DNA from 2 places in the Ruminococcus sp. 8Y-12 genome. Region 2 is predicted to be linked to the other one. Evidence: riboswitches for the same ligand, from Rfam matches in the RefSeq annotation. Region 2 holds a riboswitch; the other holds the start of a gene.

Region 1 (3,414 bases), 1.6 Mb from region 2:
AGTCCCAGCCATGTCATAGAGGTAAAATTAGCCAGCAGGCCGGCAAACAAGTATGACAGGAAGGATATGACAGCAACGCTGATTGCATAGGGTAGCTGAGTGGAAACATGGTTTACATGGTTACATTGGGCGCCTGCGGAAGCCATGATAGTGGTGTCGGAGATGGGTGAGCAATGGTCGCCGCATACAGCACCTGCCATACAGGCAGAAATGGACATTACCATAAGGTTGTAGTCTCTGCCGCTGAATACGGAGACTACAATGGGAATCAGGATACCAAAGGTTCCCCAGGAGGTTCCTGTGGCAAATGCAAGACCGCAGCCAACCAGGAAAATAATGGCAGGAAGCATGGTCATCAGCCCCTCTGCACATTCTTTCATGGAAGTTTCCACGAAAGCGGCAGCTCCCAGACTGTCGGTCATAGCTTTTAAGGTCCAGGCAAAGGTAAGAATCAGGATGGCTGGAACCATGGACTTAAAGCCCTCCGGCAGACAGGACATGCATTCCTGGAATTTCAAAACCCTGCGAACCATATAAAAGATTACGGTGAAAACAAAGCCGAAAAAGCTACCCAACACCAGACCGAGGGAGGAGTTACAGTTTGAAAAAGCGGTTACAAAATCCGTTCCGCTGAAGAAACCGCCTGTGTATACCATACCTGCAATACAGAAAAGGATCAGACAAAAAATGGGAACAACCAGGTCTATAACCTTTCCGCGGCCTTTGATAGAGCCACTGTCCGACACATTGGCATAAGGGCGGTCAGGAGTTGTATAAAGGTCTCCCTTCATGGCATTGTCTTCATGGAGCTTCATGGAGCCGAAATCTACCTTCAGGAGAATCAAGCCAATCATCATAACAATGGTAAGCAGGGCATAAAAGTTGTAAGGAATGGCACGGATGAAAAGCGCCAATCCATCTTCCCCTTCCACAAATCCGGTGACAGCTGCAGCCCACGAAGAGATAGGGGCAATGATACAGACTGGAGCGGCTGTGGCATCGATCAGGTAGGAGAGCTTGGCTCTGGATACATTGTGCTTGTCCGTTACTGGACGCATCACACTTCCCACAGTAAGGCAGTTAAAATAGTCATCAATAAAAATGAGCACACCCAGAACAACGGTTGCCAACTGAGCGCCGATGCGTGTCTTAATATGGCTGCTGGCCCACTGTCCAAAGGCAGCGGAACCGCCTGCCTTGTTCATCAGGGAAACCATGGCTCCCAAGATAACCAGGAAGATCAGGATACCCACATTTCCGGCCTGTGAGAGCACGCTGATAAATCCGTCCTCAAACATATGGGTGACAGTCTTCTCAAACCCAAAGCCTGAGTAGAACAGAGCCCCCACCAGGATTCCCACAAAGAGTGAGCTGTAGACTTCCTTGGTTATGAGGGCAAGGGCAATGGCCACCAAAGGAGGAACCAGAGCCCAGAATGTGGCGTACATGGCAGGCTGAGGAGCTTCATCGGCAGCGGCCAGCACAGGGAAGGCCCAGGCGGCAAGCAGCACCAGAAGGACAAAGGCGGACGCTGCCAGTCTGCGTTTCGTTGTTTTTTGCATAAATCATACCTCTCTTTCCGTATTTTGCAAAAATCAGATGCGCAGGCTTCATATATAGAACACAGAAAGTGCGCCACTGCGCCCTGCTTTGGATACTCTGGGATGTAAAAAGCCGTACATATGTCTGCGGAAACAGGCACATGTACGGCAGTAACATTTGCAATGTCCTCACCGATGATAGCGCTCCACAAACGTGACAGTATATTGCATATTTTACAATATCCCAGGGATGGTGAATGGGCGTCACGCTTACCCTTCGGCAGTATCCCCTTTCCCTCACAGCAGCTGCCCTGCCGTAGCTGTTCGGTACTTATGAATCCTGCGCCTCTATCATTTTGCTTTGGTTCTCCAGAATATTTGAAAAACCGACTTTTTGATACCTTATTCTATCATGGATGGTTAGGGATGGCAAGATAAAACAGGTGTTTAACGGTGCTCATTAGCCTTTATTTCTCCGCAGGCAATCTTTGCTCCCGAGTCCCCGGAGGGCTGCGTCCGGAAGTCATCAGGCATATCATGAATGACAGCTGTGCGGCCTATTACTTCCTCAGGAAAAAAGCGGTTTGTATAAAACATTGTCAGTGCGTAGCCTTCATTTCCAAACAGGGGCGGAAAGTCTCCGGCGTGTTCCGGATGGGGGCACTGTCTGGGGTTAAAATGGGCTCCGGTATTGGAAAATGGATCCTCCTCATTGCCTGTGCAGCTGATACCCTCATGGATATGAAAGCCAAAAATCCGTTCAGAACACTCTTCATTCATATCAGGAAGTCCTGAAATATCTGCGATAACTAAAGTCCCGTCCCAGAGGGGATAGAAGTAGAGTGTACCAGTGATATCAGGGTATGCTTCACTGCCGTAGACAAAAGCGTATGCTTCGGGCGGCATCTGTACGATAACATTCAGGGCATCATTCAATTCTTTTCTCATAGGCATTATTTCCGGCAGGAAGACTCACAGCTGCAGGATGTGGGGGCATCGAAGCTGGGATTGTAAGCATAGAAATTCTTACTGTCAAGTTCTTCCTGAACTGTGCGCAGAGCTTCCCCAAATCTCTGGAAATGAACAACCTCGCGTGCGCGAAGGAAGCGGATCGGATCTGCTACCTCCGGAATATTTCTTACAACCCTGAGAATGTTATCGTAGGTGCTTCTGGCTTTCTGTTCTGCCGCCAGGTCTTCAAAGAGATCTGTAACTGGATCGCCTTTGGACTGAAATTCACAGGCATTAAAGGGGATACCGGCAGCTGCCTGGGGCCAAATTCCAACGGTATGGTCAATATAGTAAGGGCCTAAACCGGACTGTTCGATCTCTTCCATAGATAGGTTTTTGGTAAGCTGATGGACAATGGTAGAGACGATTTCCAAGTGGGCCAGTTCTTCTGCACGTTGTTCATGTCAATGGTTCGGAAAGCCTTGATTTTAAAGGGTTTCACGATTTTGATTTTCTTTAGAATTGTATAAGAATTATTTATAATAGAGTTGTTTTGTAATTGGTCATTAAAAAGGTACTTTGCAATTTTGCAACTATTTAAAAAACGCAATACTTATTTTTCAGGTAGCTTTAAGTATATTTTAATTGTAAAATCGTAAGGGTCAGAATTTTTTTTGATTGCTGGCGTTGTTTTTAAATATGTAATTTTTTCGATTAGTTCGGATAGCATTTTGTTTTTTTGTGTAATTGTTGTAGTATCTACGGTATATAAATCTAATGCATTTTTTAACTTTGGCAAAAATTCCAAGTATTCTGTTGATTTTTCTTCAATTGCATTTAGCTGTGATTTAAGATTGTTTAAAACCTTATTCATTTCCCTTAACTCTTTATCTATACTATTATTTCGTTTGATAAACATTTC
Region 2 (3,414 bases):
GCTTTGCCAGGCTCTTCAGATACTTGATTTCATACTCCTGATCCATAAATTAATTCCTCCTCGAATCGTTCTTGTCAAGCGTTGATCACATCGCTCATATCATAAAATCCAGGGCCTTTGCCAGCCAGGAATTTTGCGGCCTGAATGGCCCCCTTTCCGAAGACAGCCTTGGAATAAGCTGTGTGCTTAAAGGTGATCACCTCATCCGTGCCTGCGAAAATGACCTCATGCTCTCCCACGATATTTCCACCTCTCACAGCCACCACGCCGATTTCCTTTTCATCTCTGGCTTTGCGCTCCTGACTGCGGTCAAAGGTATAAGTGTAGGAATTTCCAAGCGCCTCGTTCAGGCTGTCAGCCATAGCAAGAGCTGTCCCGCTGGGCGCATCCACCTTGTGTCTGTGGTGCTTCTCCACGATTTCCATGTCAAATCCAGCCGGGGCCAGCACCTTGGCTGCCTCTTGCAGCAGTTTCAGCAAAGTGTTGACGCCCAGGGACATGTTCGCAGATTTCAAAACTGCCACCTGTCTTGAAGTATCCTGTATTTTCTGTACCTGCTCAGGGCTGAGTCCTGTAGTGCAGACCACAACCGGCACCTTTTTCTCTGTACAGTAATCAAGCAGATCATCCTCCGCCTTTGGGGACGCAAAATCAATTATGGCATCCGCCTCCACATCACAGTCCCAGATGCTTTTAAATACTGGATACCCGTTGTCCCTGTTGTCATACAGATCGATTCCCGCAACGATCTGGGCCTCCTGGTCCTCTTTTACCAGCTGCGAAATCACCTGGCCCATATGCCCGTTACACCCATGCATTATTATCCTTACCATATCTCTACTCCTTATCTGCTGGTATTTCTCCGTTTTCTCTGCTCACGGGGAAGGCGTAGCTCTATTTCAGCTTCAGTCCGAAGTCCACCATCTCCCTGGCCAGCTTCTCAGCATTGGCCTCCTCCATCTCGGTCAGCGGCCCTCTCAAGGGTCCGGCTTCCCTGCCCATGAGGTTTAAAGCCTTTTTCACAGGAATGGGATTTACCTCACTGAAGAGTGCGTTAATCAAAGGCAGCGCCTTTAACTGCAGCGCGCAGCTCTCACGCACCTTGCCCTCCATAAACAGCTCCACAATATCATGGGTCTGCTGGGGTGCAATGTTTGAGAGTACAGAGATAACACCCTTGCCGCCCAATGACATCAAAGGAACAATCTGGTCATCATTTCCGGAGTATAAGTCAATACATCCATCCGCCAACTGCATAAGCTTTGCAACCTGTGATATATTTCCGCTTGCCTCCTTGATAGCCACAATGTTCTCCACGTTTTTAGCCAGATACACCGCTGTCTCCGGAGTTATATTGCAACCTGTCCTGCTGGGCACATTGTAAAGGATAATGGGCACCTTTACAGAGCTTGCGATCTCGGTGTAGTGGGCGATCAGGCCCTTCTGTGTAGCTTTATTGTAATAGGGGGTCACCAAAAGCAGGGCATCCGCTCCGTACTTCTCCGCCTCAACAGACAGGTATACTGCTGTTTCCGTGCTGTTGGAACCTGTTCCCGCAATCACAGGTATCCTCTTTGCGACTTTATCCACCGCATACTTGATCACATCCAGATGCTCCTCATGTGAAAGCGTGGAAGACTCTCCGGTAGTTCCGCAGATAATGATGGCATCCGTGGAATTGGCAATCTGCTCCTCCAAAAGTTCCCCTAATTTTTCGTAATTTACCTCTCCATTTTCCTTCATTGGTGTAACAATGGCAACACCTGCGCCTGTGAAAATAGCCATATCTTTTCCTCCTTAAAAATAAGAGCAGACCAATGAGAGTCTGCCCTAAAGAATCGTGATACACGATAGTTTTCTTTCTTCAGGTAGCTCCCCATCGTAATACGATGACAGTCATACAGTTATTCACTGTATGCCCAAGCATGCAGTTACAGGTACTGCATCTTTCGGCGTTCTCCCCTTTCCCCCGCATTCCACTGTGCCTGAACACATCCAGCGGGTTACTGATGAAAAACGCAACCTCTACTCAAAACTATTTAGTTGTTTTAACTATAGCATTATTAAAAAACCTTGTCAATGATTCTTTTTCGTTACCATTTCTGTCACCACATCGGCCAGGTCCCAAAATTCTCTTCCTTCATAAATGCCCGTTAAAATCAATTCCGTGTCATCATGTTTTGCTTCCAACAGCCCACGGATTTCAGAAGCGCCGGCAATGCCGTGCTCCACAAGCCCCAGCACCTCGTCCAGGATCAGTACATCGCACTCTTCTGTAACCAACACCTTTCTGGCAAAATTCAGAGCGTTTCTCAGATTCTGAATCTCTTCCTGCCGCTCTTCTTCCGACAGGCTGTCAAAAGACTTTTCTGTCTTTTCAAACCGGAAAACCTTGATCTCCGGTTCCAGACGCCTGATAAAGCCGATATCATCCCTCTGCTTCTCCTTCAGAAATTGGATGATAATCACAGATTTCCCTTCGCTGGCTGCCCGGATTGCCTGCCCAATAGCAGAAGTTGTCTTACCTCTTCCTTCACCGAATATAATATGCACTAAGCCTTTATCCATAACGCACCTCTCAATTTTCAACGCCTGCTTACAATTTCTTAATATTACTACAAACTGGCGGAAAATGCAATATTCATTCTGAACTGTCTCGTACCGAATCGTAACAGTTCAGGCAGGTGTGCGCATTTACTGCGCATACCGTAAGAACATGATTCAAGAGTGCATAAATCCCATCGCCCCAGGCGCTTTTAATGGATTTATGCAGTAACAGTTATATTTATTCGATATATTCCAGCTTGCTCACGGAAACCTCGTATGCGGTGCGTTTCTCTGTGAGATCGCCCTCCAGCTTCTTCATATAATCCCTGCTCTGAATTCTTCCCCACACCTGAACGTGCCCCCCGACATCAAAGCTGGAGGCAAATCTGGCATTTCTACCCCAACATATGCAGGGAATATAGTCCGATTTCCCATAAGGCCTGTTTACCGCAATCAACATATCTGCAATCTCCCTCCCCAGGGGTGTCTTGCGGTAAACAGGTGCTTTACAGATATACCCATCCAAAAAGATCTGATTGGTCTTCATTCTGTCATTTTCTTCTTCCACAAAGCTGACCTCTCTGGCAAACACAGACAGTACCAGCCTGTTCTTCTTTTCTTCGTGCCTGTTATAGGAGCGGAACTGTCCTGCAATCTGTATGTACTCTCCCTGAAAATCCTGTGTAACATCAATCAGTCGCTCGGACACCATCACTGGTATTCTGTCATAAGAATCGCTTAAGCGCTTTACCAAAATGTCCAGCATGTAAAATCCCTCTCCAAAGACCTCGTGACTGAACACGAACTCTGATGCAATTTGTCCCATAATGGATACCTGATTGTTTTCAATAACCTTATCTGCCATGA

What was found. Region 2 has a riboswitch for lysine ahead of dapA (4-hydroxy-tetrahydrodipicolinate synthase). Riboswitches for the same ligand answer to the same signal wherever they lie in the genome.
Region 1: another riboswitch for lysine. It lies ahead of AC0THY_RS12565 (Na+/H+ antiporter NhaC family protein); the one in region 2 lies ahead of dapA (4-hydroxy-tetrahydrodipicolinate synthase).

What each region holds. Positions count from the first base shown of each region.
Region 1 covers NZ_CM176623.1:3,241,804-3,245,217, forward strand. Annotated here, with positions in the region: gene AC0THY_RS12565 (Na+/H+ antiporter NhaC family protein) at 1-1,562, opposite strand, end outside; lysine riboswitch at 1,733-1,900, opposite strand; gene AC0THY_RS12570 (superoxide dismutase family protein) at 1,989-2,489, opposite strand; partial or broken gene AC0THY_RS12575 (manganese catalase family protein) at 2,495-2,941, opposite strand; gene AC0THY_RS12580 (recombinase family protein) at 3,106-3,414, opposite strand, start outside.
Region 2 covers NZ_CM176623.1:4,799,706-4,803,119, forward strand. Annotated here, with positions in the region: gene AC0THY_RS19495 (fructose-1,6-bisphosphatase) at 1-46, opposite strand, end outside; gene dapB (4-hydroxy-tetrahydrodipicolinate reductase) at 75-833, opposite strand; gene dapA (4-hydroxy-tetrahydrodipicolinate synthase) at 895-1,785, opposite strand; lysine riboswitch at 1,862-2,036, opposite strand; gene AC0THY_RS19510 (cob(I)yrinic acid a,c-diamide adenosyltransferase) at 2,077-2,568, opposite strand; gene AC0THY_RS19515 (single-stranded DNA-binding protein) at 2,786-3,412, opposite strand.